Regions from separate parts of the Parageobacillus sp. KH3-4 genome, predicted to be linked through region 4. Evidence: riboswitches for the same ligand, from Rfam matches in the RefSeq annotation. Region 4 holds a riboswitch; each other region holds the start of a gene.
The links. Region 4 has a riboswitch for S-adenosylmethionine ahead of MWM02_RS12380 (hypothetical protein). Riboswitches for the same ligand answer to the same signal wherever they lie in the genome.
Positions count from the first base shown of each region.

Region 1: linked by a shared signal. The riboswitch ahead of metK (methionine adenosyltransferase) and the one ahead of MWM02_RS12380 (hypothetical protein) in region 4 are both predicted to bind S-adenosylmethionine.
Region 2: linked by a shared signal. The riboswitch ahead of mtnK (S-methyl-5-thioribose kinase) and the one ahead of MWM02_RS12380 (hypothetical protein) in region 4 are both predicted to bind S-adenosylmethionine.
Region 3: linked by a shared signal. The riboswitch ahead of MWM02_RS15180 (bifunctional homocysteine S-methyltransferase/methylenetetrahydrofolate reductase) and the one ahead of MWM02_RS12380 (hypothetical protein) in region 4 are both predicted to bind S-adenosylmethionine.

Region 1 covers NZ_AP025627.1:681,932-689,957, reverse strand. Annotated here, with positions in the region: gene MWM02_RS03545 (alpha/beta hydrolase) at 1-529, opposite strand, end outside; gene MWM02_RS03540 (gamma carbonic anhydrase) at 617-1,132, shown strand; gene metK (methionine adenosyltransferase) at 1,388-2,602, opposite strand; SAM riboswitch class I at 2,761-2,875, opposite strand; gene pckA (phosphoenolpyruvate carboxykinase (ATP)) at 3,082-4,668, shown strand; gene MWM02_RS03525 (DUF2584 domain-containing protein) at 4,699-4,941, opposite strand; gene MWM02_RS03520 (alpha/beta hydrolase family protein) at 4,970-5,758, opposite strand; gene MWM02_RS03515 (ABC transporter substrate-binding protein) at 5,858-6,856, shown strand; gene MWM02_RS03510 (ABC transporter ATP-binding protein) at 6,875-7,648, shown strand; gene MWM02_RS03505 (ABC transporter permease) at 7,632-8,026, shown strand, end outside.
Region 2 covers NZ_AP025627.1:2,854,115-2,862,140, forward strand. Annotated here, with positions in the region: gene MWM02_RS14365 (pyridoxal phosphate-dependent aminotransferase) at 1-977, opposite strand, end outside; gene MWM02_RS14370 (carbon-nitrogen family hydrolase) at 1,074-1,913, shown strand; SAM riboswitch class I at 1,984-2,147, shown strand; gene mtnK (S-methyl-5-thioribose kinase) at 2,228-3,430, shown strand; partial or broken gene mtnA (S-methyl-5-thioribose-1-phosphate isomerase) at 3,452-4,523, shown strand; gene MWM02_RS14385 (sugar ABC transporter substrate-binding protein) at 4,510-5,655, shown strand; gene MWM02_RS14390 (sugar ABC transporter ATP-binding protein) at 5,652-7,199, shown strand; gene MWM02_RS14395 (ABC transporter permease) at 7,144-8,026, shown strand, end outside.
Region 3 covers NZ_AP025627.1:3,007,810-3,015,835, reverse strand. Annotated here, with positions in the region: gene metH (methionine synthase) at 1-2,827, opposite strand, end outside; gene MWM02_RS15180 (bifunctional homocysteine S-methyltransferase/methylenetetrahydrofolate reductase) at 2,820-4,670, opposite strand; SAM riboswitch class I at 4,754-4,859, opposite strand; gene MWM02_RS15175 (helix-turn-helix domain-containing protein) at 5,009-5,566, opposite strand; gene MWM02_RS15170 (L-lactate permease) at 5,692-7,197, shown strand; gene MWM02_RS15165 (YajQ family cyclic di-GMP-binding protein) at 7,270-7,761, opposite strand.
Region 4 covers NZ_AP025627.1:2,456,107-2,464,132, reverse strand. Annotated here, with positions in the region: gene opp4B (oligopeptide ABC transporter permease) at 1-907, shown strand, start outside; gene MWM02_RS12390 (ABC transporter permease) at 927-1,835, shown strand; gene opp4A (oligopeptide ABC transporter substrate-binding protein) at 1,849-3,636, shown strand; SAM riboswitch class I at 3,746-3,852, shown strand; gene MWM02_RS12380 (hypothetical protein) at 3,921-4,253, shown strand; gene MWM02_RS12375 (VOC family protein) at 4,280-4,663, shown strand; gene MWM02_RS12370 (AbrB family transcriptional regulator) at 4,835-5,878, opposite strand; gene MWM02_RS12365 (YeeE/YedE family protein) at 6,211-7,437, shown strand; partial or broken gene MWM02_RS19680 (methyl-accepting chemotaxis protein) at 7,877-8,026, shown strand, end outside.

The DNA of each region.
Region 1 (8,026 bases), 1.8 Mb from region 4:
GATACCAACGGACAGATACTTTTGTCACATAAAGTTCATCCTGTTTATCCGACTCATGCACTTCTTTATTTCTTGTCGCCAACTCGACAGACAGTCCCGAATCGATTAAAAGGGATGGGGCAATATGATTCAATACTCTTGATAACATATCCAACCCTTTTGACGGATACGACACAAGCCCTAAACATGGAGAAGATAGAATAACCCCTTGCACAGGAAGCCTTTTTTCCTGCAACGTGCGGATGACAACAAGCCCTCCCATGCTATGTCCAAGAAGAAACACCGGTACATGAAATTGTCTCGCTTCTATGATCCAATCGGCCACCTCATTAATATACTCATCGAACGACTGAATGTGTCCGCGCTTTCTTCTCGTTGTCCGCCCTTGTCCAGGCAAATCGCCTGCGACAACATGATAACCGCTTTGTACCCATTGTTCGATCAACCATTTATAACGCCCGTGATGCTCTGCCGCTCCGTGGACAATCACAACTGTTCCTTTCCCTTCATTTGCCTCCCATGTCCACATCATGCAATCTCCTCCGTTTACGAATCGTGCCACTATCTGTACAATAATAATACCGAACCATTTTATAAAAGGAAAGGGAAGAAGCGTATGATTTACCCGTACAAAGGAAAGTTTCCGAAAATTGCAGAATCTGCCTTCATTGCCGATTATGTCACCATTACCGGTGATGTGGTCATCGGGGAAGAAACAAGCATCTGGTTTAATACTGTTATTCGCGGAGATGTCGCTCCAACGATCATCGGCAATCGTGTCAATATCCAAGATAACTCAATTTTGCATCAAAGTCCAAACAATCCACTTATCATTGAAGATGGTGTAACCGTCGGCCATCAAGTCATTTTACATAGCGCCATCATCCGAAAAAACGCTTTAATCGGCATGGGCTCGATTATTCTCGATGGCGCAGAGATTGGCGAAGGAGCGTTTATCGGTGCCGGAAGCCTTGTCCCACAAGGAAAAAAAATTCCGCCGCACACGCTCGCATTTGGCCGTCCCGCTAAAGTCATTCGTGAATTAACCGACGAAGATGTCCGCGAGATGGAGCGAATTCGCCGCGAATATGTAGAAAAAGGGCAGTACTATAAATCACTGCAACCAAAATAAAAACAAATGACGTTCATATTATCGGACGATATGATTTACTTTCGTTATTTATTGCATCATATCGTCCCATTGTTCCTTTTCCTATTTTAACCCTTTTTTATCGCTCTCGCTATTTCTTATTGCCGCCGTAATAGCCCCACTTATGTTTAGGTCAATGCCTGACTGAAGCAGAAATACCTTGCATTACGCAAAAAAAGAGAGTTACATAAACACGTAACTCTCTCTTTACTGGCTATTCTACCTCTCTTTATCGTTCTATTCTTTCTTTGCCAACGCAAGAGCTTGTTCTTTCAACGTTTCCGCTTTGTCTGTACGTTCCCACGGAAGATCGATATCCGTGCGTCCGAAATGGCCATAGGCGGCTGTTTGTTTATAAATTGGGCGGCGCAAATCCAACATTTTAATAATGCCGGCTGGACGAAGATCAAAATTGCTGCGCACTACTTTAATTAAAATGTCTTCCGATACTTTTCCGGTACCGAATGTATCAATGGAAATGGAAACCGGTCTTGCAACACCGATCGCATATGCCAGCTGCACTTCGCATTTATCTGCGAGTCCCGCAGCAACGATATTTTTCGCCACATAGCGCGCGGCATAGGCTGCGGAGCGGTCCACTTTTGTCGGGTCTTTTCCAGAAAACGCACCGCCGCCGTGACGGGCATAGCCGCCATACGTGTCAACGATAATTTTTCGTCCTGTTAAACCAGCGTCACCTTGAGGTCCGCCGATGACAAAACGACCTGTCGGATTAATGAAATATTTTGTGTTTTCATCGATCAGCTCTGCTGGCACGACTGGCTTAATAACGTGTTCTTTAATATCGCGCTCAATTTGTTCTTGTGTAATTTCCGGATGATGTTGCGCTGATACAACGATTGTATCGACACGTACCGGTTTTTCATTTTCATCATATTCTATCGTTACTTGCGTTTTGCCGTCCGGGCGCAAATATGGCAAAATATCTTTTTTGCGCACTTCTGCCAAACGGCGAGCTAAACGATGTGCCAAGGAAATCGGAAGCGGCATTAATTCTTCTGTTTCATTGCAGGCAAATCCAAACATTAATCCTTGGTCTCCGGCACCGATCGCTTCAATTTCCTCATCAGTCATCTGGCCTTCGCGGGCTTCTAACGCCTTATCGACTCCCATCGCGATGTCCGGAGACTGTTCGTCAATCGACGTCAATACGGCGCAAGTATCTGCGTCAAAACCGAATTTCGCGCGAGTATAGCCAATTTCGCGAACCGTGTCGCGAACGATTTTCGGAATATCCACATATGTCGATGTCGTAATTTCCCCGCTTACGAGCACAAGCCCTGTTGTAACGCTCGTTTCGCATGCAACGCGGGCATTCGGGTCTTTCGCCAAAATGGCATCTAAAATCGCATCGGAAATTTGGTCACAAATTTTGTCAGGATGACCTTCCGTTACAGATTCCGAAGTAAATAAACGTCTTTTTTTTGACATTCGGCAGTTTCCTCCTCTTTTTATAATCGAACGTCTAAATTAGCGGCATTCCCGCAAACTGCAGATGATACGGTACTCATTCCCTATTTATACATATAAATAAAAAACCTTTCCTGTAACGGTGAGGAAAGGTCATTGCAATCGTATTGCTCCTTTCACTCTTATCGTTCAAGGACGCTGCCTTGCCACAGGTTAGCACCATTTCACACATTTCTAGTTGTGACGGTTGCTGGGTTTCATCGGGCCTGTCCCTCCACCGACTCGGGATAAGAGTATCCGTTCAATGAGTTATCTTAACGTAATTAAATAAAGAAAGTCAACAAAATTAGATAAATTTTTTATGAACAAAAAGACAAATTTTTTATGGACAAAATAAGAAAAATAAATAAAAGAAATTGTGCTAAATAGTATGGACTAATAACAAAAATGTGTTATACTATTTGCAGGTATCATTAAAAATAAAAAGGCAGGTTTTGAATATGGGGATTGCAAAAATGACAAATAAACTTTCTTTATTATTACAAAAACCAAACGTATGTCACAATTTATCGGTAGCTCAACTCGTGGAAAAAATATTGCAACGAAACGAAGGGAAATTAACCGCAACTGGCGCGGTGGCAGTAACAACAGGAAAATATACGGGCCGCTCCCCGAAAGATAAATACATTGTAGAAGAAGCGGCGACGAAAGCAAAAATCGATTGGGGAACAACAAATCAGCCGATTTCTGAAGAAGTTTTCGAAAACTTATACAATAAGGTACTGGATTATTTAATGAAAAAAGATGAAATATTTGTTTTTAAAGGATTCGCCGGCGCTGACCCAAAATACCGCCTACCTATCCAAGTCGTTAACGAATTTGCATGGCACAATTTATTTGCACACCAATTATTTATTCGTCCGACAGAAGAGGAGCTAAAAACTCACAAAGCGGAATTTACCGTTATTTGCGCGCCAAACTTTAAAGCAGACCCTGCTGTTGATGGAACGAGATCGGAAACGTTTATCATTATTTCTTTTGAGCGGCGGACTGTGCTAATTGGCGGAACAGAATATGCCGGAGAAATGAAAAAGTCGATTTTCACTGTGATGAACTATCTACTTCCAGAACAAGGAATTTTATCGATGCATTGTTCAGCAAACGTCGGTAAAGAAGGGGATGTCGCACTATTCTTTGGCTTATCTGGCACAGGAAAAACGACGCTTTCCGCCGACCCAAACCGCCGTCTCATTGGCGATGACGAACACGGCTGGTCGAACCGAGGCATTTTTAATATCGAAGGCGGATGCTACGCAAAATGCATCAACTTGTCGCGGGAAAAGGAGCCGCAAATTTTTGACGCAATCGGATTCGGTGCAGTTCTCGAAAACGTCATTATCGATGAACATACGAGACTGCCAAATTATGATGATGCTACGCTAACGGAAAACACGCGCGCCGCTTACCCAATTCAGGCGATTCATAATATCGTTGATCCAAGCATCGCTGGTCATCCATCGACGATTATTTTCTTAACAGCAGATGCGTTTGGAATATTGCCGCCGATTAGCAAGCTGACTCGTGAACAAGCAATGTACCATTTCCTAAGCGGTTATACAAGCAAATTGGCGGGCACAGAGCGAGGCATCACTTCCCCGCAAGCGACATTCTCGACTTGCTTTGGCGCACCGTTTTTGCCGCTTCCGGCTGTAAAATATGCGGAAATGCTCGGCAAAAAAATCGCTGAACATAACGTGCGGGTGTTTCTCGTTAACACAGGATGGACAGGCGGAGAGTACGGTGTCGGTAGCCGCATGAAGCTTGCTTACACCCGCGCAATGGTGCAAGCTGCTGTCGAAGGCGAACTGGACAATGTCGAAATGGTGAAAGATCCTGTTTTCGGTTTAGAAATTCCAATTCATATTCCTGGCGTGCCAGACGAAGTGCTGCAACCGCAAAATACGTGGACCGATAAACAAGCGTATGCACAAAAGGCAAAAGAGCTCGCCGCAAAATTCCGGGAAAACTTCCAGAAATTTAAACATATCGCCTCGGAAATCGAAGCGCTTGGAGGCCCAATCGCATAACATTGAAGGAGGGAATCGTTCCCTCCTTTTCTAATTCGTCGAATGCAATGAAATAAGCTCATACGTGACAATCGTTCGGTTGTCGGCAAGCTCCAACTTTTTCACCACCGCTTGGCCGCTCGCTTCGCTTTGTAACGTTCTTCTTACTTCAAGTGGAACATCAATCGGATAAATGCGATATCCTTCCTTTTCTAAAATAAATAGATTGTCTTTTACTCGCTTTTCTTTGCCTTTTGTTACAATGAGTGTTTGCAATTCCAGCGGCATGCCCATGAAACACACCCCTTTTCTTTTTATCGTATCATACATCCGGTTGCCGTTTCATCCATGCCGTTAACCGGCGAACCGTTTCACGATTATCTTTAGGGGGAAAATAATGAGTAAAATTTGGGAAATACCATGCTGTCACTCGTTTATTTGTCTCTTTTAGCCTTTTTTCAAGGCGATACGCATGTTCAATCGAAACGTTTTGATCTTTTTCCCCATGGATAATCAGCACAGGCGCCTGAATTTTTTCAATTTCATACAATGGTGTTCTCCATCGGTAGCGTTCCGGATATTTCGCCGGCGTTCCCCCAATCACCCGTTTCAACATTCGCCGCAAATCCTCCCGCTCCCAATATGTCAGGGCAATGTCAGAAACCCCGCCCCAGACGACGACAGAACAAACTGTTGGCTCCAAAATCGCCGTATGAAGCGCCATCGCTCCGCCGCGGGAAAAGCCAAATACGTGAATGCGTTTTGTGTTCACTTGAGGGTGCCGCTGTAAAAGCCGAAAACCTGCGATCGCGTCATAACGGTCTTCCCCAGCAAAATCTTCATTTCCTTCCCCTCCTTGATTCCCGCGATAAAACGGCGCCATCACGACAAATCCATACGAAGCAAACTGCGTAATTCGGGATAGTCGCACTTGCCCGACGTTTTTCATGCCGCCGCGCAAGTATAAAAAACCATCGTATATTCCCGGCGTTTTCGGTTGGGCCAAAAAACCTTTAATTTTCAGCCCTTGGCATAAATACGTAACGAGAAATACATCAACATGCGGATTTGGGGAAGGGAATTTATATTGATCGACGACATATCCGTCCATATGTTTCTTCCTTTCCATTAGGCGTTCACACATTTTTTCTGCCTGCATACGATAAGGTGAAGTAAGCTTCATTTTATCCATTGCTAAGGAGGTGCTTGCATGAAAAAAATCGCGATAGTGTCGCTTTGTCTCTTCCTTCTTATCATTCCGCTTGCTGCCTGCAATCAACAGACAAATGAAGAAATAAAGAAGGTGCGGGTCGCAGAAGTAACTCGTTCGATTTTCTATGCCCCACAATATGTTGCCCTAGCGAAAGGCTTTTTTAAAGATGAAGGATTAAATGTCGAGCTTGCCACAACATGGGGCGGCGATAAAACAATGACAACCCTTCTTTCCGGCGGAGCTGATATCGCTCTTGTCGGATCAGAAACATCGATTTATGTCTACAGCCAAGGAACAAACGATCCGATCATTAATTTCGCACAGTTGACGCAAACGGACGGAACTTTTCTTGTCTCCCGCAAGAAAATGGAAAACTTTACTTGGGGCCAGCTCAAAGGTAGCACGTTTCTTGGCCAGCGTAAAGGCGGCATGCCGCAAATGGTCGGAGAATTTGTCCTAAAAAAACATGGCATCGATCCGCATAAAGATGTAAAGCTGATTCAAAACGTCGATTTCGCTAACATCGCTAACGCTTTCGCCAGCGGCACTGGAGATTTTGTCCAGCTATTTGAACCGACAGCAAGCATTTTTGAACAGGAAGGAAAAGGATATATTATCGCATCATTCGGCGCGGAATCCGGTCACGTCCCGTATACGACATTTATGGCAAAACAAAGTTTTATCCGAAACAACAAAGATATGATCGAAAAATTTACACGAGCGATCTACAAAGCGCAACAATGGGTGGAGTCGCACAGCGCATCAGAAATCGCAAAAGCCATTCAGCCTTACTTTAAGGATACCGATATTCCAATCATTGAAAAAGTCGTCGATCGCTATAAAAGCCAAGGAACGTATGCGACGAATCCAATCCTTGACAAAGAAGAGTGGAACAATTTGCAAAACATTATGAACGAAGCGGGTGAATTGCCAAAACGAATCGATCATAAAACGCTCGTCGATAATTCATTCGCGGAAAAAGCCATGTCCAAATAACGAAAGCGGGTGAAAATAATGGGCTTTTTAGTCGTTGACCGCGTTTCCCACACATATTTTACAGAAAAAACAGCCGTTACCGCCTTGGAAAATATATCGTTTACGGTGGAGAAAGGGGAATTCGTCTCCTTTCTCGGCCCGAGCGGCTGCGGCAAAACAACGCTTCTTTCGATTATCGCCGCATTAATCAAACCGACGGCAGGAACCGTTTTCGTCGAAGGCAAAGAATTGGACAGCGCGCATTCAAGCGCCGGATATATGCTGCAGCAAGACTATTTATTTCCTTGGAAAACGATTGAAGAAAACATTTTGCTTGGTTTAAAAATCATGGGAACATTGACAGAAACAACAAAAAAGCGGGCGCTTGATTTACTTGCCGATATCGGTTTAAAAGGAGTCGAAACGCATTATCCAAGTCAGCTCTCGGGCGGCATGCGCCAGCGCGCCGCACTCGTAAGGACTTTAGCGACAAACCCAAAAATGTTATTGCTCGATGAACCGTTTTCCGCGCTCGACCACCAAACGAAATTAAAGCTGGAAGAGTTGGTATGGCAAACACTAAAAGATTATGGAAAAACCGCGCTTCTTGTCACGCATGATATCGGTGAAGCGATTGCGATGAGCGACCGCATTTTTCTATTTTCCACAAAACCGGGAAAAATCGCGCACACTTTTATTGTTCCCGATGAATTGCGCCGTTTATCGCCGTTTGCGGCGCGTCAGCATCCGCAATTTTCCACGCTATTCCAATCGATTTGGAAGGAGCTTGATCAACTTGAAACAAACAAATGAACAAATTCGTTTTTTTCACCAGCAGTACATTGCGTCACGAAAAAAAGAAAAGCGGCTTATTCGCTTTTTTCAGCTTATCATATTTGTTTCCTTTTTTCTGCTATGGGAGGCGGCAAGCCGGCATCACTGGATCGACCCGCTTTTGTTCAGCTCGCCTTCCGCGATTTGGGGCTTATTTGTTCAAAATCTGGCCGACAACTCTCTCGTTACCCATGCGTTCGTCACTTTATTGGAAACGATGTTAGGGTTTATGATCGGCACGGTCGCAGGGGCATGTTTCGGCGCCCTTCTTTGGTGGTTTCCGCGCTTGGCAAAAACGCTTGATCCGTATTTAGTCGTGTTTAACGCCATGCCGAAAGTGGCGCTCGGTCCCATTCT
Region 2 (8,026 bases), 400 kb from region 4:
AAAAACGAACCTTTTGGGGCAGTGACATCCCAGCCGATTCGCCGCAACGCGTCAATGAGCGTATTGCGCCGCGATTCATACAAGGCGACAAGCTCCTCGACGCAACGCTGCGAGGAAAGAAGGGCGGTCGCTGCCGCTTCTTGAATGGCGCCGAACAAGCTCACATATAAATGATCTTGCAGCAAATTAATCGCCGCAATCACGCTTTCATTTCCAACGGCAAATGCCACTCGCCAGCCCGCCATATTATATGTTTTGGAGAACGTATAAATTTCCACGCCAATTTCTTTTGCCCCCTCTGCTTGGAGAAAGCTAACCGGTTTTCTTCCGTCAAAGCCGATCGCACCGTATGCAAAATCATGAACGACGCAAATTCCGTGTTTGGCGGCAAACGACACCGTTTCTTCAAAAAATTCCTGCGAAGCAATCGCCCCAGTCGGGTTATTCGGATAGTTTAAAAACATCATTTTTGCTTTTTCCGCGATACTTGCCGGAATTTCATCATAATCGGGCAAAAACTGATTTTCCGCACGCAACGGCATCATCACCATTTCCGCACGCGCGAGCGCAATCCCCGACCAATAATCCGGATATCCCGGGTCAGGCACGAGCACAATATCCCCCGGATTAACTAGACATTGCGGAATCTCGACAAGCCCTGCCTTCCCGCCAAACAAAATCGCTACTTCTTTTTCCGGGTCAACAGTAACGCCGTATTCGCGCTCATAAAACGCGGCAACCGCGCGTTTCAAGAAGGAATATCCTTGAAACGGCGAATATTTGTGATATTTTGGGTTCGCCACCGCCTTTTGCATCGCCGCAACGATATGCGGAGGAGTCGGCTGATCGGGATTGCCTTGCCCTAAATTGATCACGTCATGCCCCTCCGCCATTTTTTTCGCGACTTTATCGACAAGCGAAGCAAAAAACTGCTTTGGCAGGCTCTGCAGTAACTCGGATGGAGGAAACTGTTTCATCATGAACACCTTCTCAAAAATTTCTTGAAATTCTAGTGAAAAATCATATATCGTAAAAATCAAAATGTAAAGTAAATTTTTTCGAGGTGAATTTCGATGATAATAAAAATTGCATGTCTTCAGCTGGATATCGCCTTTGGCAATCCCGCAGAAAACGAACAGCGCGTGGAAAAAGAGATAGAAAAAATTGCAAAAGATCGTCCAGATATTATCGTTCTTCCTGAATTATGGACGACCGGTTATGATTTAACCCGCCTTGATGAAATTGCCGATGAGGGCGGTGCACGCACAAAAGCGTTCATTCAGAAATTAGCGAAAACACATCATGTCAATATCGTTGCTGGATCTGTTGCTAAAAAAACTGCAAATGGCGTCACTAATACGATGTACGTCGCCGACCGAAACGGCGCCATCGTTGGCGAATATAGCAAACTCCATTTATTCCAGCTGATGAATGAACATCTTTACTTGCAATCAGGGGAAAAAATGGGATTATTCACATTAGAAAACACTCAATGTGCTGGCGTCATTTGTTATGACATCCGCTTTCCGGAATGGGTCCGCGCCCATATGGTCCAAGGGGCGGAAGTGTTATTTGTCGTCGCCGAATGGCCGCTTCCCCGCCTTTCCCATTGGCGCACGCTGCTTGCAGCGCGCGCGATTGAAAATCAATGCTACGTCATCGCGTGCAACCGCGCTGGGAGCGATCCAAACAACGTCTTTGCCGGCCATTCGCTGGTGATTGATCCATGGGGGGAAATCGTCGTGGAAGCAAGCGAACAACCTTGTACATTAACGGCGCAAATCGACCTTGCAAAAGTAAACGAAGCGCGAAAACAAATCCCGATTTTTGCGGACCGCCGCATAGCTGATTACATCGCCGCCGAAAAAAATTTGCAAAAAAGTGTTGACAAACCGTTTCATAACCATGTATGATTCGTATCAAGCATAAAAACATCAAAAATTGCTAACATAGCGAAAATTACAAAATGAATATAGCGGCATACTCTTATCAAGAGTTGGCTGAGGGAATTGGCCCAATGAAGCCCAGCAACCGACCGTAATACTATCGTGAGATAGGGCGCACTTTTTGGCGCCGGAAGTTCGTTACTTCCGCAGGGCACGGTGCTAAGTCCAACAGAAAGACTCGTTCTTTCTGAAAGATAAGAGGTGCGAAGATACGGAATCTTCAAGCCTCTTTCTACGCAGAAAGAGGCTTTTTAATTTACATGAAGGAGGAGTTTTACATTATGCCAGTTTCTCATCCAACGGTTTATGAACCATTAACGGAACAAGGAGCAATTGCTCTTGCAGTCCGCCTTGGGCTCTTTCCGGAAGGAACACCGCTTGCCTGCCGCGAAATTGGCGACGGCAACTTAAATCTTGTTTTCCGCGTTGTCGATCAGCATGCAAAGAAAGGAATTATCATAAAACAAGCGCTCCCGTACGCAAAAGTAGTCGGTGAAAGCTGGCCGCTCACATTAAAACGCGCTGTTATTGAAAGCAATGCGTTGCGCACATTTGCGAGCTACGTGCCACAATACGTGCCAAAAGTATACTATTCCGATGAATCTTTAGCCATTACCGTGATGGAAGATTTGTCTCATTTGCAAATCGCCCGCAAAGGATTGATTGAAGGAAAAACGTATCCGCTTCTATCGCAACATATCGGAGAGTTTATCGCAAAAACGTTATTTTACACTTCCGACTTTGGCATGAATCAACAAGAAAAAAAACAATTGGCACAAAGCTTTGTGAATCCGGAACTATGCAAAATCACCGAGGATCTTGTCTTTACCGATCCGTTCTTTGATCATGAGACGAACAATTTTGAAGATGAGCTGCGCAACGACGTAGAAGCGCTTTGGAACGATGATAAGCTCCACTTGGAAGTCGCCAAATTAAAGCGCAAGTTTTTAACCGAAGGAGACGCGCTCATCCACGGAGACCTGCATACCGGCAGCATTTTTGCCAGCGATGAAGAAACGAAAATCATTGATCCAGAGTTTGCGTTTTATGGCCCATTCGGCTTTGATATCGGGCAATTTTTCGCAAACTTGCTATTAAACGCTCTGTCCCGCCCGGAGCAACAACAAGAGCCGCTATTCGCTCATATCGACAAAGCTTGGAATGTGTTTGTGAACGTCTTTTCCGACCTTTGGCACACCCATAATGTAGAGCCATACGCTAAAACGGAAGGATTATTGGAAGACGTGCTGCACCATGTGTTTATCGATGCCATCGGCTTTGCTGGATGTGAAGTCATCCGCCGCACGATCGGCTTGGCGCATGTTGCCGACCTTGACGGCATTGAAGATAAAGAAGATCGCTTACAAGCAAAACGCCATGCCCTTCGCCTTGGCAGAAGTCTCATTTTGCAGCGTGAAACATTGTCTACCACAAAAGAGATTCGCTCTCTTTTCGCGCAAGCAGCGTTAACCACAACGAATTAACGTAATGAAAGGAAGAACGATATGGCAGAACCTTTCGCAATTCCGCGTTCTGTAGAGTGGAACGATACTCATATCACGATTTTAAACCAACAAAAACTACCATTAGTAACGGAATATTTACAGTTAAAAGACATCGAGGATGTATGGGAGGCAATCGCCACGTTAAAGGTGCGCGGCGCACCTGCGATCGGCATTACGGCTGCTTACGGCCTCGCTCTTGCTGCACAACGATATGAAACAGAATCACTGGAAACGTTTAAAGAGCAATTGCTAAAGGACCGCGACTACTTGGCAAGCTCCCGACCAACGGCGGTGAACTTGTTTTGGGCGTTAGACCGGCTCGTTTCCAGCATCGCCCATTCTTCCTCTGTGAATGAAGCAAAAACGACGCTCATCCATGAAGCGATCCGCATCCAAATTGAAGATGAAGACGTATGCCGACGCATTGGAGAGCACGCGCTTTCCTTATTTCAAAACGGCGACCGCATTTTAACCATTTGCAATGCCGGCTCGATCGCAACCGCCCGCTATGGCACTGCGCTCGCTCCATTTTATTTGGCGAAAGAAAAAGGGGTAAATCTTCATGTTTATGCATCGGAAACACGCCCTGTCCTGCAAGGGGCCAGATTGACAACGTGGGAACTAATGCAAGCCGGCGTAGACGTGACGCTTATCACCGACAATATGGCGGCACAGACGATCAAAGCGAAAAACATTACCGCTGTCATTGTCGGCGCCGACCGCATTGCAGCCAACGGCGATACCGCCAATAAAATCGGCACTTTGGGGCTGGCACTGCTCGCTAAGGCATTCCACATTCCTTTTTATGTCGCCGCACCATTATCAACGATCGATTTAGCGACAAAAACAGGGGAAGATATTCCGATCGAGGAACGCAATCCAGAGGAAGTGACGCATATCGCCGGAACGCGAATCGCTCCAGAAGGCGTAAACGTTTATAATCCAGCGTTCGATGTAACGCCGCATGATCTCATCACGGCCATTATTACTGAAAAAGGGATCATCCGCGGCAACTATGAAACAGAGCTGCCAGCACTATTCGCAAAGGGAGGAACACCATGAAGCAATTTAGACTTCACTATTTATTTGCACTGCTTTTTTCCGTTCTCGTCATCCTTAGCGGCTGCATGAACGAACAAGATGCCGTCAGTCCGAAACCAGCCAAACAAGAAAATGGCGCAGCCGAGAAAACAAGCAAAACAACAGCAGCACCAACCGAACAGGCAGATATCCCTGAAAAATTAAAGAAACCGATAAAAATTGCCGCCATTATGCAAATGTCGATCGGCACGTTTTCTTCTCAGTATATCGCTGGCGTAAAAGAACAAGTGCAGAAATTTGGCGGCGAAGTGCAAATTTACAATGCGGATAACGATTTGACGAAAATGGCTTCCTATGTCGAAACAGCAATTACGCAAAACGTCGATGCAATTCTGTTGGATCACGGGCGCGCGGATGCGTTGGAAGGTCCGGTGAAAAAGGCAGTCGCCAAAGGCATTCCGGTTGTTGCATTCGACAATGATTTAAACATCCCGGGCGTAACAGTGATTGACCAAGATGACTACAGCCTTGCCTGGAAGACGTTAAAAACGTTGGCCGAAGACTTAAACGGTGAAGGAAACATCGTCACCATTTGGGTTGGCGGATTTACACCGATGGAACGGCGCCACGTGATTTACGATGCGTTTAAAAAACGCTATCCGAACATCAAAGAAGTGGCGAAATTCGGTACAGCCAGCGCCAATACTGCTTTAGACACACAAACGCAAATGGAAGCGATTTTGAAAAAATATCCGAATAAAGGCGATATTGACGCTGTTTTCGCGACTTGGGATGAATTTGCCAAAGGCGCAACGCGTGCGATCGAGCAGGCAGGACGCAATGAGATTAAAGTATATGGAATCGATTTAAGCGATGAAGATTTGCAATTGATGCAAAAACCAAATAGCCCTTGGGTCGCTACAACGGCGACGGACCCAGCCGAAGTCGGACGCGTTCAAGTTCGCTTTGCTTATCAAAAAATTGCTGGTGAGAAAACGCCAAACATTTATTCATTAGAACCGCATTTAGTCAAACGATCCGATTTGCCTAACCAACAAGTATCGATGAAAGACCTTCATCAATACATTTCTGGCTGGGGGCAATCTAATGTTGCCATTTCCCCTTGGATGAAAACATTGGAAGCACAGGTGAAAAACAAATGAACGGACTTTACATGAACAATATTTATAAATCGTTTGGCGCGGTAAACGTATTAAACGGCGTGAATCTCCATGTGCGAAAAGGAGAAGTTCACGCCCTTTTAGGGATGAATGGAGCTGGGAAAAGCACATTGATGAAAATTCTCGCTGGAGCCCTTTTTCCAGACAAAGGTACGATTACAATAGACGGAGAAGAGCGCCGATTTTCTTCTCCTGCTGATGCGAAAAAAGCAGGCATTGGATTAGTTGTTCAAGAAGTCGATACCGCCTTGTTTCCATCGCTGACCGTCTATGAAAATATTGCCGCTGATGACATCGCTGATGCAAAACAAAAACCTCTCCTTTCATGGAAACAGCAAAAACAGCGGGCCGCAGAGCTTTTGCGCCAAGTCGGTCTGTCGATTTCGCCGAACAAGCTTATTCGCGAATGCACCTTGCATGAAAAACAGCTCATCGTTTTAGCAAAAGTGCTTTCCTCATCGGCCCGATACATTATTTTAGATGAGCCGACCGCCGCGCTCAGCGAAACGGAAACAAAGCGGCTGTTTACGATTATCAACGATTTAAAAGCGCAAGGAGTTTCGTTCATTTATATTTCTCACAAATTGAAAGAGGTAAAAGAGATTTGCGACCGCGTCACCATTTTGCGTGACGGAAACGTCGTCCACCATGGCGACGTTTCCACCCTTTCACTAGAAGAAATGATTCAATATATGGTTGGACGCGCCTATGCAACCGTGCAAAAAGAAGCGCGCACATACAGTGACGACATTCTTTTTAAAGTGAAACAGCTGCGCATCGCGAAAACAGGCACAACGGTCGATTTGCAAATTCATAAAGGGGAGATCGTCGGCATTGCCGGACTTGCCGGAGCAGGGAAAACCGAACTCGCCGAAAGTTTAATCGCCCATGCAAAAACGGCGGGAGAATGGTGGATCGATGGACAGCGTTATACGTTTTCCTCACCAAAAGAAGCGATTGCGGCCGGAATTTGCCTTATTCCGGAAGAACGGAGAAAACAAGGGCTTTTCTTAAATGAAACGGTCCGTACGAATCTTACGGTTCAACTATTATCATCATTAACAAAATGGCAATGGGTGTTGCGGAAGAAAGAAACAGAAGTTGCGCAACGGTTAGTGGATGCGTTGCGAATTCATCCGCCTTTTCCGCAAGCGGTTGTCAAACAGTTAAGCGGCGGCAACCAGCAAAAAGTCGTCATTGGCAAATGGTTAAAGACAAACGCTCATGTATTCATTTTTGACGAACCGACAAAAGGGATTGATGTCAATGCGAAACAAGAAGTATTTTCGATCATCCGCTCCCTCGCCGATGAAGGAAAAGCGCTTTTATATTTAACAAGCGAATTTCAAGAACTGCTCGAGATTGCTGATACGATTTATATCATGGTGGACGGGCAACTTGTCAAACGTGTTTCCGCTCGTGATATCACATATGAACAATTAATCTATTACTGCAACGGAGGGGATTTGGATGGCACAACCAGCCGTTTCGATCACCAAGAAAAAGCAAGCACCATCTCTTCTTGAATTTTTATATAAGCATGGTACACTGCTTGCCATTCTTGTTGTCATTGCTTATTTTGGTATTACTCTTGACCGTTTTTTCACGTACGAAAATTTCAGCGATATTTTACGGTCTATTTCCATCGTCACACTCGTCGCCATTGGCATCACATTTTCGCTTATTGTGGATGGGTTTGATTTATCCGTCGGTTCGACCGTCAGCCTAGCAACGATCGCCAGCGCCGCAGCGCTCGTATTATACCGCCAAGAAATTCTTGTGACATTGCTTGTTCCGCTTTTGCTGGGAGTCGCCGTCGGCTTATTAAACTCGTTATTAATCGTGAAATTAAAATTGCCGGATTTATTGGCTACACTGGCGACGATGTATGCGATTAACGGCGTGCAGCTGACGTATACGAAAGGATTTTCCATTTACAACGATATGCCGCTTCCAGACGGAGGAACAGCGCCGGGCAAATTCATTCCTTCCTTTTTATTTATCGGGCAAGGGGAAGTATTCGGCATCCCGTTTTCTGTTTTATTAATGCTAGTGGTCGTCGTTGCTGCTCATTTATTTTTAGCATATACCAAACCGGGAAGATTGTTTTATATGACGGGAGAGAATCGAGAAGCAGCGCGGCTTTCGGGAATCCCTGTCAACCGCTATCGCACATATGCGTACGTGATCAGCGGATTTTTTGCCGCGCTCGGCGGGATTGTCCTTGCTTCCCGCATCGGAACAGGACAAGTATCAGCAGGAGCTTCGTTTTTAATGGATGGCGTCGCTGCCGCTTATATTGGCTTTTCCGTGTTTGGGGCAGGAAAACCGAACGTCATCGGCACGCTGTTCG
Region 3 (8,026 bases), 550 kb from region 4:
TGATCCATTGTTCTTGATGGGCTTGTTGAAGCAGATCGTCGACAACTTGCTTTAACATAAGCGCTTTTTCATCTTTTTCCTCAAGGAGCCGTTTCACTTTCCCTTTTAATCCGAGATGGTGTCCTAACACCATTTGCCAGTTGACGTATGGAATAATGTGCGAAAGCGAAATATCTTTGAGCACGTGACGTTCTAAATCCGCCGGCACAAACACGGGCACATCGGTTGAAACGTTCGATTTGGCGGCGGTAGCTGTTGGCGCCGTTTTTTCTTGTTTCGTTTCTTGTTTTTCCGTTTTTGTATACTCAATTTCATTTTGCTGCAATTGGTTTGCCAATGCCAGCCCTTCCATGGCGTCTTTTGCATATAAGACGATGCCGTCATATTCCGGAGCGATTTTGTTTTCGGTAAACTTGCGCGTCAGCGCGGCGCCGCCGACTAAAATCGGAATCGAAATGCCCGCTTGCCGCAAATCCTGGGCGGTGACGACCATTTGCTGGGCGGATTTGACAAGAAGTCCGGATAAGCCAATGATATCCGGCTTTTCCGCTTGAACAGCTTCGATCAGTTTTTGCGGCGTTACTTTAATTCCTAGATCAATGACATGAAAGCCGTTGTTGCTTAAAATGATGTCGACTAGGTTTTTGCCGATATCGTGCACGTCGCCTTTGACGGTGGCGAGAATCACTTTTCCTTTTGTGCTGCCTTCCTTTTTCTCCATATGCGGCTCTAAAAAGGCGACCGCTGCTTTCATGACTTCCGCGCTTTGCAATACTTCGGCGACAATAAGCTGGTTGTCATTAAACAGCCGCCCGACTTCATCCATTCCCGCCATCAGCGGACCGTTGATGATATCAAGCGGATCGTCATACGTTTGCAGCGCTTGTTCCAAATCGGCGAACAATCCTTCTTTTGTGCCTTCGATAACATAGCGCGCGAGCCGCTCTTCAAGGCTAAGCTCTGTTTTCGCTTTTTTCGGCTCTTTCGTTTTATCGCGGTAAAATTGGATAAACATGTTTAACGTTTCATCGTTCGTGTTAAACAGAAGCTCTTCGGCCAATCGAACTTCTTCTTCCGGAATCGAAGCGAACCGTTCTAGCTTTTCCGTATTGACGATTGCGTAGTCGAGCCCGGCTTGTGTGCAATGATATAAAAAGACAGAGTTTAAAATTTCGCGGCCCACCGGCGGAAGCCCAAAAGAGACGTTGCTAATGCCGAGTATCGTTAAACATTGCGGAAGCCGTTCTTTAATGAGGCGGATACCCTCGATCGTTTCTTTTGCGGCGCCGATATATTGTTCGTCGCCTGTGCCGACAGGGAATACGAGCGGGTCGAAAATAATGTCGCGTGGGGAAACGCCGTATTTATTCACAAGCAAGTCATATGAACGTAAGGCGATCTCCAGCTTCCGCTCGGCATCAATCGCCATCCCTTGTTCATCAATCGTTCCGACGACAACGGCGGCGCCGTATTTGTGAAGGAGCGGAACGACTTTTTCAAACCGTTCTTCCCCATCTTCCAAGTTAATCGAGTTAATAATTGCTTTCCCTTGCGAATAAGTGAGGGCTCGTTCAATAACACGTTCATCCGTCGAGTCAATGACAAGCGGCACTTTTACTTTTTTGATGACCTGCTGGATAAATTTTTCCATATCTTCTTGTTCGTTGCGGTCTGGATCAGCTAAGCAAATGTCGATGACATGCGCGCCGTTTTTTACTTGCGCGCGGGCGATTTCCGCCGCTTCTTCATATTTTCCTTCAGCGATCAATCGTTTGAATTTGCGCGAACCGATGACGTTTGTTCTCTCTCCGACAAACAACGGACGCATCGTTTCATCATAAATAAGCGGATCAATGCCGGAGACGGCGTGGACGTCAAACGACGCTGGAACCGGCCGCGGCGGAATGCCGCGGACTGCTTCGGCGATGGCGCGGATATGTTCCGGCGTTGTCCCGCAGCAGCCGCCGACGATGTTAATCCAGCCTTTTTCGGCGAACCGTTGGATTTTTTTCGCCAACATATCCGGCGTTTCGTGATAGCGGCCTTCCTCATCCGGAAGCCCGGCGTTCGGATAACAGCTAACGGCCGTGTTCGCCAAGGAAGCGAGCGTGCGCAAATGGTCGGTCATAAATTCCGGGCCGGTTGCGCAGTTTAAGCCGACGGCAAACGGATTCATATGCTGGACGGAGATGAAAAACGATTCGATCGTTTGGCCGGCGAGCGTGGTTCCCATCGGTTCAATCGTCCCGGAAATCATAATTGGCACTTTTTTTCCGACAGAGGCGAATGCTTTCGTAATCCCAATAAAGCCGGCTTTGACATTTAACGTGTCTTGGCATGTTTCTAACAGAAGCAAGTCGACGCCGCCGAGCAATAACCCGCGCGCTTGTTCTTCATAAGCGGCAACTAATTGCTCGAACGTAACGCCGCCCGTGACGGACAACGTTTTTGTCGTCGGTCCCATCGAACCGGCGACAAAGCGCGGCCATTCAGGGGTAGAGTAAGCGTCGGCGACTTTGCGCGCCAATTTGGCCGCTTCGATGTTTAATTCAAACGCTAAATGGCCGAGCTCATATTCATCCAACACAATGCTAGTCGCGCCAAATGTGTTCGTTTCGATAATGTCGGCTCCCGCTTGCAAATATGCTTCATGAATGCGTTCGATCACATGGGGGGCGGTGAGCGTCAAATATTCGTTGCAGCCTTCATATTGCTCGCCCCCGAAATCATCGGCTGAAAGCTGCGCGCTTTGAATCATTGTTCCCATTGCGCCATCAATAACTAATATTTTTTTTTCGAGCTGTTGCTGCAATGTTATGTTACCCATGGAGTACCTCCCTTTCTTGAGCGGCTTGTTCTTTTTCGTGAATGTAGCGAACGAGTTCGACGGTCATTTCATAGCGCAAAAACGGCGTGATTAAGTAGATGCCGTTAAATAAGTCAAAAGCGGCGTCAATGAGCGACTTGGCAATGGCGATTCCTTCGCGTGCCGATTGCACCGGGTCGTTTGCGCATGACGCCATGCGGGAGCGGATTTCATCGGAAAGCGTAATGCCAGGTACTTCATGGTGAAGAAAATCAGCGTTGCGCGCGCTTACTAGCGGCATAATGCCAATGTAAATCGGCGTCTCAAGATGCTTTGTCGCTTCGTACACTTCTTCGATTTTTTGTTCGGAGTATAATGGCTGAGTAATAAAATAATGGGCGCCGCATTGAATTTTTTTCTCAAGGCGTTCGACCGCTTTGTCCAAATGGCGTACGTTCGGGTTAAACGCTGCGGCGATCGAGAAATTTGTTTTTTGCCCGAGCGGTTTTCCAGAATAGGAAAGCCCTTCGTTAAATTGGCGAATTAGACGAATGAGATCAAAGGACGATAAATCATAGACGGATGTCGCCCCAGGAAAATCGCCGATCTTCGACGGATCGCCGGTAATAGCGAGCACGTCGGTGATGCCGAGCGTGTGCAAGCCCATCAGATGCGACTGCAGCCCAATCAAGTTGCGATCGCGGCATGTGATATGAATGAGCGGGCGAATGCCAAGCTGCTCTTTGACGATTGTGCCGAGCGCCATATTGCTAATGCGTGGAGTCGCCAACGAGTTATCGGCCAATGTCAATGCATCAATATTCGCTTCTTTGAGCGCTTTGGCGCCTTCTAAAAATTTAGCGATGCCTAGTTTTTTCGGTGGATCGAGTTCGACGATCACTGAACGGCGCTTGCGGACGATATCTTGCAGCGGCGGTGCCGCGTTTGGTTCATCCGATGATATGGAAACGGAAATATGGCGCTGCTTCACCGTTTTCGTTTGCACCGGGGTTCGATCCGTTAAGGCGATTGCCATCGCTTCGATATGCTTCGGCGTCGTGCCGCAGCACCCACCGATGAGGCGCACCCCTTGTTCGCGGAACGCCAGCGCCGTTTCTTTAAAATAGTCGGTGTTTGTTTCATAAACAAGCCGCCCGTCGCGGTAATCCGGCAGGCTTGCGTTCGGATACGCAGAAAGAAACGCTTTGCTTGGCAGCGGCACTTCCTCGAGTGAGCGGATCATATGGTATGGGCCGAGACGGCAGTTGAGCCCGACAACGTCGGCTCCCAACTGTTCTAATTGCGCCAATGCTTCGGCAAGCGGAGTGCCGTCTTGCAAAACGCCGACTTCGTGGAGGGTGACGTGCGCGATAATCGGCTTATCCGTTTCTTTGCGTGCGATCGCAAGCACTGTCTTTAATTCTTCCAAATCGTAATACGTCTCGAGCAATAAGCCGTCGACGTCTTCGTTTAACAGCACAAACAATTGTTCGCGAAACGTCCGCTTTATTTCATCGATGGAAACGGCGCTTTTGTTGATGCTGCGCAGTCCGCCGATCGTTCCGAGCACGTAGGCTTTATTTTTCGCCGCTTGTTTCGCCAGCCGCACCGCCGCGCGGTTAATAGATGGCACTTCATCTTCGAGTCCATAGCGGGCAAGCTTGACATAGTTGGCGCCGTATGTATTCGTTTGAATGACCTCGGCGCCTGCGGCGATATATGCTTCATGAATATGAAGAATGTCTTCCGGTCTCGACAAATTTAATTCTTCAAAACATCGATCGACGCCATGGGAGTATAGCAGCGTTCCCATTGCGCCATCGGCGATGACAATTCGTTCTTGCAAATCTTCCAAAAGACCCACGCTCATTCCCCCGTTCTATGTTCTGTGAAAATGGTAAAAGAAAAAAGCCTTCTATAAGAAGAAGACTTTTTATGTATCGTCTCTTCTTATCTTCCAGGCGTTTTTTGCCTGTCTGGATTTAGCACCTTGGCTTTCGCCAGGTTGCTGAAGGTTCATCGGGCCAGTCCCTCCCCCCTCTCTTGATAAGAAATTCGCTATGAAGTTGTGGCCAAACGTTTTAACATTTAATTAATATATAATGTAAAGCATTTTCTGAAAATATTCAATACAAAGGAATCGCTTTCATGAAAATATTCGATCCTTGATGAGAAAATCGTTAGTGAAAATAGCGTAGTTCACTATAGTGAACGTTCGTGATTGGAATCAATGACTAAGTAGTAGTGGCATTCTTCCTCGCCAATATTAATGAAACGATGTTCAACATCAGCTTCGTAGTATATCGAATCTCCTTCTGCCAAGTCATATGATCGCGTTCCTAGTACGACTCTCAACTTTCCTTTGGCTACGGATATATACTCTTTCACTCCTTTTTTATGCTTCGGAAAAACACCGGACTCTTGTTTTGGCGGAATCATATTGAAAACAAACTCAATCCCTTTTGCCGGAAAAGAAGGGGATAAAAGATGGCGCTCAAAGCCGCTGCGCTCGTCTTTGTATATATATCGTTCGCTTTTTCTAATGATAATGACTTCGCTTTGCTCATCTTCTCCTAATAATTGCGAAAGAGTCATGTCCAACCCTTCCGCGATCTGGCAAGCTACCTGAATGGTGGGATTTTTTTCTCCTCTCTCGATTTGCGATAGCATCGAGCGGCTAACGCCGCATTTTTCTGATAATGCCTGCAATGAAAGGGATTTTCGCTTTCTTGCTTCCCGCACGTTTTTTCCAAAATTCATAATTGCCTTCCTCCTTGTTGTATATATTACACTATAGTGGAAATTTTGTCTTGACTCGCGCTTTTTGTGGAGAATAATATATATATATCCACTATAGTGGATAAAAAGGGGAGGGGAGATGTTCCATGCATCATGCGGTTCATTTCTTATTAGCAGGGTTGCCTATTTTATTTGCTCTCATTTGTTTAGTGTGGCTTAAAATGCCGGCGCTGCATACTGCTGTTTATTCGTATGGATTGGCATCCGTATTGGCCTATTTTTCTTTTGATGCGCCGGTGCAAAATTTATTGCATTCCTCCGTTCGAGGAATGCTGTTGTCCGTTACGGTCATTTATGTATTAGTATTTGGGCTGTTTTTATACAACTTGCTGAATGAATGCGGAGCGATGAATGCGATGGCTTATGGCTTATCTCGCTTTTGCCGCTCGCAGGCAGAGCAAGGGCTGCTTATTTCTGCCTCTTTAGGACCTTTTCTAGAAGCGGTTAGCGGATTTGGCGTCGCTGTTGTGATCGTTGCCCCATTATATCTTGCGTTCGGATTTTCGGCGAAAAAAACAATGGTATTATCGTTATTAACGCAGTCGGCCGTGCCGTGGGGCGCGCTTGCCATCGGTACGGTCATTAATGCGGAATTGTCTGGAGTTCCTTTGCGTCAGCTGGGGGAGTATAGCGCGCTAGTAAGCATTCCACTTTATGTATTTTATGCGTTTATGGTTGTAGCGGTTAGTGGCGGAAAAAAGTCGGTCAAACAGCATCTCGACTCCATTTTTCTCGTTTCTTTTGTGTTATCGCTTGTTACGTGGGCGACAAGCGTGTACGTATCTACAGAGCTGGCGGGCGTATTGGCAGGCGGTGCCGCAGCTTGTGCGCTCATTATCTATTGGAAAGTAAAGACATTGATCAGCAAAAAGAGGGGAAAGACAGCCGCGGCGCATGTAGTGATTGGAAAGGGGAATTTTTATAAGGCAATGGCACCATATGCCGTTTTAACAATATATATATTTGTTTCCCATTTCTCTGCTGCATGTAGAAGAATAGTTGCGAGTATGCTAGTTATTCAATGGCCAAAATATCATTTTCACTTAGAGCTGTTGTATAGCCCGGGTTTTGCCCTGCTCCTTGCATCGCTGACAGCGATATGGCTATATCGACTGACTGGCGTTCAACTAAAAATTTGTATAGGAAAAACCATCAAACAAGTATATCCTGCCGCAATAGCAACAACGGGTTTTATCGCGATGTCGAGCGTGATGGAGGGAGCGGGAATGACGAATTTCCTGGCTGCCCATATTGCTGCATTAGTAGGCTCGTGGTTTATCATCGCTTCTCCGTTTATCGGCGCAATCGGCGGATTCATGAGCGGCAGCAACAGTGCAGCGAACGCTATGTTTTCCCATTTTCAAAGCACGATGGCCCAGCAATTACATAGTCCTGCACTATTATATGCCACAGCACAAAACGTCTCCGCAGCGAACATGACCATGGCTTCCCCGTCGCGAATTGTCTTAGCGGCCTCTATCACTAGCCAGTCTGGACATGAAGGGCAATTGGTGCGGGACATTCTTCCAATTGCTTTTGCTGTTTTGCTGATCATTACGTCTAGTATTGTTGGGTTAAGTTTTTTTCTTTAACATAAATGTGAAAATAGAGGGAAAGAGCATAAAAAAAGATGCTACGGGCGCTTAGCACCCGTAACATCTTTTTTATCGATAATTGACAAATTGCACATCAATCGGCAAATCAGCTTCGCGAATTGCGGCGATGACCTTTTGCAAGTCGTCTTTGCTTTTGCCGCTGACGCGGATTTGGTCGTCCTGCACTTGGCTTTTCACTTTCAGGCCGGTTTTTTTTATGATCGTGTTGATTTTTTTCGCATTTTCCTTGTCAATGCCTTGCACAAGCTTGGCGCGCTGGCGCACCGTGCCTCCGGAAGCAGGCTCAATTTTGCCGTATTGAATGTTTTTCGTCGGCACGCCCCGCCTAATGAGCTTGCCGATCAGCACGTCTTTAAGCTGTTCCAATTTAAATTCGTCGTCGGAAATAAGAATAAGCTCGTCTTTTTCCAAGGAAATGTCGCTTTTGCTGCCTTTAAAGTCGTAGCGGTTTTTAATTTCTTTCAGCGTGATGTTGATCGCATTGGTAACTTCCGATAAGTCAACTTTCGATACAATATCAAAGGAATTTTCTTTTGACATACATAACCTCCAGCTTTTTCGTTATTTAGTTTCATTATAGTAAAAGGAAACAGCGGAAACAACAGGAAAAGCGGCGTTAGAAGCATTCGAAGAAACAGGAAGATGGGGGAGAGGAGGAGAAAATTCTCCAAAAGCAGAGAGAGCGCGGAAACCGCTCCACTTTTGAGAAACTCATAAAAGCGGAGCGAGCATGGAGACAAAGAGGCGGCACATGCTATACGCTGGCATGGAAGTGCGAAAAATCAAATAACTGCTGTGATTGGCT
Region 4 (8,026 bases):
TCTCGTATTTTTGTTGGCAAAGGCGATGCCTGGGGATGCATTGACAGGACAGCTGGCGAGCAATCCAAAAATGGATGCGCAAACGCTCGAGGAAATGAAAGAAAAGCTCGGGCTCAATGATCCGGTGCACGTTCAATATGCGCGCTGGATGAAAAATTTGCTGCAAGGGGATCTTGGCATATCCTATATTCATAAGCAGCCTGTCAACGATTTGCTGGCCGGGCGAATGTGGAATACGGTTTTGCTGTCTGCGGCGATCTTAATATTAACGTACATGATCGCGATTCCTTTAGGAATTGTTTCGGGAAGATGGACCGACTCTTGGGCGGATAAATTAATCGTTGGGTACAGCTACGTCAGCTTTGCCACCCCGCTGTTTATTTTTGCGTTAATTATGTTGTTTATTTTCGGATTCAAGCTAGGATGGTTTCCGACGGGGGGAAGCGTCGATATTCAAGTCGAAAAGGGCACGTTTGCCTATTATTTAAGCAAGCTGAACCATCTTTTGCTTCCTGCCCTGTCTGGGGCGTTGATCAACACCGTTGGGACAATTCAATATTTGCGCAGTGAAATTATCGATACAAAGGTGAAGGACTTTGTTAAAACCGCACGTGCAAAAGGAGTGCCAGAATCAAGCATTTATTGGCGTCATATTTTGCGAAATTCATTTTTGCCAATTGCCGCTTTCTTAGGGTATGAGATTACCGGATTAATTGGCGGATCGATTTTTCTCGAGTCCATTTTTAGTTATCCGGGAATAGGGCAGTTGTTTTTGCAGTCGATTTTGCAGCGGGATTACAGCGTCGTCACCGCGCTTGTGATGATTTCCGGCCTTGCTACGTTAATCGGGACGCTTTTGTCCGACATTATTTTAAGCGCTGTTGATCCGCGGATTCGCATTGAGTAATGGATGGGGGGACATAATGATGAAAGCAGAACTAGGCGATCCACAATTGGTCCATGGACAAAATGAAAAAAGCCCTTCAAGCCTTTCTATTATGTGGCGTGAATTGGTGAAGGATAAGCTCGCTCTCGGTTCTCTCATTCTTCTTTCCTTGATTTTGATCGTCGTGTATGGCGCTTCGCTACTACTAGACCAAGACGAAATTGTCAAGGTGGACCTGCTGGCCATTTACTCTCCGCCGTCCGCGGAGCATTGGCTTGGCACGGATTACGGGGGAAGGGATATTTTCGGACAGCTTATTATTGGTGCGAGAAACTCATTTACCATTGGTTTGGCGATTACGCTGATCACTGGTTTGATAGGGCTTACCGTTGGCCTTATCGCCGGATATTTTGGCGGAGTGATTGACAACATGATCATGCGCATTATCGATTTTATCCTTGTGCTGCCATTTTTAATGTTTGTGATTGTATTTGTGGCGATTGTGCCTAAATATAATATTTTTACGTTTATTCTTATTATGAGCGCCTTTTTATGGACAGGAAAGGCGCGGCTTATCCGGGCGAAAACGCTGGCGGAGCGGGAGTTGGACTACGTAAGCGCATCGAAAACGCTTGGCACGCCGGATTGGAAAATTATTATTTTTCAAATTTTGCCCAATTTAAGCTCGATCATTATTGTAAACTTAACATTAAACCTTGCCGGAAATATTGGGATTGAGTCCGGACTAAGCTATCTGGGCTTCGGCTTGCCGGAAAGCACGCCAAGTTTGGGAACGCTTGTCAGCTATGCGATGAATCCCGATGTTTTGCAAAACAAATGGTGGGTTTGGTTACCAGCATCATTGCTTATTTTAGTAATGATGTTATGCATAAATTTTATCGGCCAGGCGTTAAAGCGCGCGGCTGATGCAAGACAACGATTAGGATAAAGGGGGAGAAAAAATGAGGAAAACATGGCATTGGAGGTTTTTCGTAGTGTTTGCCGTCTTTTTATTAGGATTGACGGCATGCAGCAGTTCTACAAGCAACGATAAAGACGGCAAGGACACAAAGGCGGCGCAAAAGGAAGACATTAGCAAATTCCCGATGACTGTGAAAAATGACGGGAAAATCGTAGATGGTGTATTGAATTACGGATTAGTGTCCGATACGCCATTTGAAGGGACACTGAACTATGCATTTTACGAAGGTGATCCAGATTCTGAAGTTTTGCAATTTTTCGACGAACCATTGTTCCGTTTTAACGAAGACTATGAAATTACGAACGACGGCGCGGCGACATACGAGCTTTCCGACGACAAAAAAACGATGACGATCAAAATTAAAGATAATGTCAAATGGCATGACGGCGAACCGGTCAAAGCGGAAGATTTAGAATATGCTTACTTGGTCATCGGCCATAAAGATTATACAGGCGTCCGCTACGGAGACGCGCTCATGCAAGATATCGTCGGCATGGAGGAATACCATAGCGGAAAAGCGGACAAAATTTCCGGAATTAAAGTCATTGACGACAAAACGCTAACCATTACGTGGAAACATGCCAACCCGTCCGTAATGACGGGCATTTGGGCACATCCGCTGCCAAAACATTATTTAAAAGATGTCCCGATTAAAGATTTGGCGAAATCGGATAAAATCCGCAAAAATCCAATTGGCTTTGGCCCGTTTAAAGTGAAAAAAATCGTCCCGGGCGAATCGGTTGAATTCGTTCGCAACGACGATTATTGGAACGGAAAACCGAACTTAAAAGGCGTTATTTTAAAAGTCGTTAACCCGCAAGTCGTATTGCAAGCGCTCAAAAAAGGAGAAATTGACATTGCCGAATTCCCGACAGATCAATATGTCAGCGCGAAAGGGACGAAAAACATTCAATTTGTTGGCAAAATTGATTTAGCTTACAACTACATCGGCTTTAAACTCGGCCATTGGGATGCGGAAAAGCAAGAAAACGTGATGGATAATCCGAAATTCCAAAACAAAAAGCTTCGCCAAGCGATGGCGTATGCAATTAATAATAAGGAAGTCGCAGACAGGCTTTATCACGGTTTGCGCTTTCCGGCAACGACGCTCATTCCGCCATCCTTCCCAAGCTACCATGACAAAAATGCGAAAGGATACACATATGACCCAGAAAAAGCGAAAAAATTGTTGGATGAAGCTGGATATAAAGATGTCGACGGCGACGGCTTCCGCGAAGATCCAAATGGCAAAAAATTCACCATTAATTTTCTTTCGATGAGCGGCGGGGACATCGCCGAGCCGCTGGCGAAGTTTTATATGCAATGCTGGAAAGACGTCGGCTTGAATGTGCAGCTAGTTGATGGCCGTTTGGCGGAATTCAATTCGTTCTATGACATGGTGCAGAACGATGACCCGAAAGTCGATGTGTTCGCTGCGGCATGGGCAACAGGAACTGATGTGGATCCGTATGGATTATATGGCCGCAATGTCATGTTTAATCTTTCTCGCTGGGTAAATGAGAAAAATGATGAATTGCTTGAAAAAGGCCATTCTGAGCAAGCGTTTGATAAAGAATACCGCAAAAAAATTTACAACGAATGGCAAGCGTTAATGAATGAAGAGGTGCCAGTAATTCCGACGCTATACCGCTCGATCATTTATGCGGTCAACAACCGCGTGAAAAACTATTCGGCTGATATCGACCCATTCATTTGGAAATGGAAAGACGTCGGTGTCACTTCGGAAAAGCCGGAAGTGGCGCAATAACAAATAAAGAAGGGGAGGGCGCTTTTGCTCTTCTCTTTTCTATGGTAGAAAACAAAAAATGATTGTCATCACAAAGATACCATGATAAGATAAAAACAAACTACATATAGTCTTATCAAGAGTGGACGAGAGACCGGGCTCGATGACTCCACAGCAACCTGCATATTTCGCAAGGTGCTCCAACCCGCAAAGCGGTTTCGCTTTGGATGATAAGGACGGCTGGCCCCTTTCGCATCATTCAGGCGAAAGGGGTTTTTATGTCCAGAAGGAGGTGGGAATGCCGGGTGTGCGAAAATGACTCGATTCGCAGTTATATGGCGGCGCATTTGAAAGCAGAATTGTTCGCTTCCCATGTCGCCCGCTGCGTAAGAAAGCAGCTGTTGCAATTTGACAAAAAGACAGTGCTTCATTTTGACTGTTACGCGAATTTTTTTCAACTATATGGCCATACGCAAGGAAAAGATTTTTATTTGATTTTGACGCTTGCGGAAGTCGAAGAATGGAAAGCCGCTGCTCCTTATGCGCTTGACCGCTGTATTTTCCGTGGATTAGAAAAAAAGGGAGTTTTCCTCGTACATATGACCCCATATTTGCGGGCTGTATTTTCTCAATCTTAAAAATAATAAAAAAGGAGAGAAATATGATGGCGGTAAAAAAATTTGAACACGTTGGCATTCAAGTAAAAGACATCGAAACATCGAAAAAATTTTATCAAGATGTAATCGGTTTAGACTTGCTCGATGAGATGACACATACAAACGGTTCGATGAAACTGGCATTTTTAGGATTAAACGGTTCTGTCATTGTCGAATTAATCGAAGGATACAATCCGAATTTGCCGACAGAAGGAAAGGTGCACCACGTTGCGTTTACGGTGGAAGGGATTGAACAAGAAAAAGAACGTCTTCAATCGCTTGGCGTCCCGTTTGTATGGGAAGATATTACGACGCTGCCAAACGGCGCGAAATATTTGTTTTTCCTTGGTCCTGATGGCGAATGGATCGAATTTTACGAACCGGCAAAATGAGAAAATGAAAAAGGTTAGGCATTCATGCGGGCTGAAAGTGAGCGGCCGTGAAGAAGCGGTGCCGCGGGAGCAAGCAATGCGAACCGATCGCCCGCGGGCTAGATGATAATAAGAAAGAACGGAGATGCTTATTAAAACCGCTCTGTTCAAAACGGAAACAGAGCGGTTTTTTCACGACGTTTCTGCCATTGATGGGAATTTGCGAAATACCCATTTCAAAACGTTCGGCACAACAATAATGACGAGAAGAAACCGCACAAATTGCAAGGAGCTGACAATTGCCGGATCTCCCCCGACTGTTTGCGCTGTTAATACCATTTCCACAAGCCCTCCTGGCGCAAGGCTTAATAGCGCGGTTGCCAGCGGGAGATTCGTTAATTTCGCAAACAAATAGCCGCATCCGAACGAAAGGACGATCAGCACTAGTGCGAGCAGGAAATATACCCAGCCGAATTTTCCGCCAAGCTTTATATCTTCTAACGTAATGCGGTTTCCCATGTTCATTCCGACGCTGATTTGCGCCAAAATGATCAACCATGCGGGCAGCGACGGCAAGTTCACTCCGACTACATGCATTGCTGCTGTTACGGCGAGCGGTCCGACGACGTATGCCGCCGGAATGACGTTCCGTAAAAGAAGCGCTCCAAAAATGCTTAATAAAAACCAAGCATAATGGCCATCGGAAGAAGCCGCTGCCGCCTGAGCGGTCGCGACGCTTGCCGCTGAATTGCCGTTTAACCAATAAACGACGATGGATGGCACAAGAAAAACGACCGTTAATAAACGAATCGTTTGGAAAATCGTCACTAAAGCGGTGTTGGCGTTTAGCGACTCGCTTGCGGCGACCATTTCCGACAGTCCGCCGGGAACCGATGCAAACACGCTTGTCACTTTATCGATGTGCGTCCATTTTGTCACTGCGATACTATTAAAAATATTAATGACAATCAATAAAACGGCGACAACCAGAAAAGGAAAAATATACGGGGCGATCGTCGCCAATGTTTCTTTTGTAAAAGACAGTCCGAAATACGTCCCTAATACGACAAGTCCGCTGTTGGATAACGCTTTTGGTGCTGCTACCTTTCGCTTGACGACCGTTTTCCATAGGAGCATTCCTGTAATTGCTCCAAGCATCCACGGAATGGGGGAATGGAGATGATAAAACAGCAAACCCGTCAATCCCGCGACGATATATGTTTCAAGAACTCTCATCACTGCATCCCTTTCCATTCTCTGTAAGTCAATTATATTGTAAAAGAAAATAAGCGGAATGGAAAGAGAAATGCTTATACTTATTCACTTACGTGAAGCTTTGGGACTTTGCGTAAAAAGAAACAGGGCAAAGCATTTTTATTTTTCGTCGGTTTCAGTTTGCTGGATTCATAACATAATTAGTACTTGAACTTCTTGTATTCTCTTTTTATGGTTACATCGCTTAAGTATTATGAAATTTCAAAACTTGTAAATCATAAGCAAAAACCTAGAAAATCAATTGAATTTGTTATATTATTAAATGCATCAAAATAAAAAAGGGGGAAGATAAATTGGATATTGCTGTAAAAAAACAAACGGATATACAAATCAAACAAGAAACGAACTCCCCGAAAAATCCGACTTCGTTTATTATCACTGTAGCGTTAGTCGTATTGATCGGGGGCGCTTTGTTTTTATATAACCGCGTTTCTTGGCAGCAAGCGCTGTTGTACGTGCTAGGAGCGTTCGGAGGTTTTGTGTTGTATCAAGCGCATTTCGGTTTTACGTCCGCTTGGCGAAAATTTATTTTGTACCGCCAAGGGGAAGGGATTCGCGCGCAAATGATCATGATGCTAGTGGCGAGCGTTTTCTTCATGCCGCTGCTGTTGAAAGGGTCGATATTCGGTCACGCGGTTGCGGGCAATGTTTATGATGTCGGCATTTCTGTCATCGTCGGCGCGTTTATTTTCGGGATCGGGATGCAGCTTGGCGATGGCTGCGCGTCCGGCACGCTTTACCATATCGGCGGCGGCGATACGAACGGCATCGTTACCTTAATCGGGTTTATCGCCGGCTCGGTTATCGCAACGACCCATTTTGATTTTTGGATGAACACGCCGCATCTAGCGCCGATTTCGCTTATCCACCAGCTTGGCGCTGTCGGCGGCTTTCTCCTTCAACTGGCGCTATTGGCGCTCGTTTATTACGTCGTGACCGTCATCGAAAAACGCCGCCACGGTAAGCTAATTTCCACGAAAATCGAAAATAAAAACGGCTGGAAAGCGATTTATAAAGGCCCATGGTCTCTTCTTGTTGGCGCGATCTTGCTTGCAATCATGAACGTTTTAGTATTAATCGTTAGCGGCAAACCGTGGGGCATTACTTCCGCGTTCGCTCTTTGGGGGGCAAAGTTCGTCCAATTGTTCGGTGTCGATCCGACACAATGGGCGTATTGGCAAGACCCGGCGAAATTAAACGCGCTTAAAAGCCCGTTATACCAAGATACGACCACGGTGATGGATATCAGCTTAATGTTTGGCGCGCTGCTTGCCGCGGCGTTTGCGGGACGGTACGCCAAACCGATTCAATGGAGACGCCCGTCGCGCATGACGATCGGAGCCCTCATCGGCGGTTTGTTGATGGGCTACGGCGCCCGCCTTGCATTCGGCTGCAATATCGGTGCTTACTTCAGCGGCATCGTTTCCTTCAGCGTCCATGGCTGGGTTTGGTTTGTTTTCGCTTTTCTTGGAAGCCTCATCGGCGTCAAACTGCGTCCATATTGCGCTTATAAAAACTAAATAAAAAATGGGAAAAGGGGAAGCCGTTTTGGTCTTCCCCTTTTTTTGCTAGCTGATCCTCTAGTTTTACGATCATAAAAACGATATGTGAATTAGCCGCATTGATTTTGCAGTACTTTGAATGATTGATGCATAGCCAAATTGCAGAAAATTCTGTTCTTAGTCAGTCAATTAAATGACTAGAAAACAACTCTCTCTTTTGCTATTTTTTTATTCTTTTGGTGAAAAATCGAGATAATTAAGAATGGGAAGCGGAAAAGTTTTAATTTGCACACTAATTTCTTAATGAGCCCTTGACTGTCATCAAAATAGACGAAGGGCTTTCTTTTTTCGTAATTTTCGTGATTTAATCACCACGTGCCGTTGAAAAGAGTTTTCGTACATATCATAATATGTTATAATCTTGTAATAAAATATGACATTAAGGGTGATATTTTCTATGTTTGTATTAAAACATTTGTTAAAAAAGGAAGAAAATAAAAATATCCATCATCCATCTTCGCGGGATGATCGACATGCTGCGGGACAAATCGAAGTCGCGGCCGATCAGTTGAAAGGAATTATCGAACAAATGAAATTGGCGGCGGTT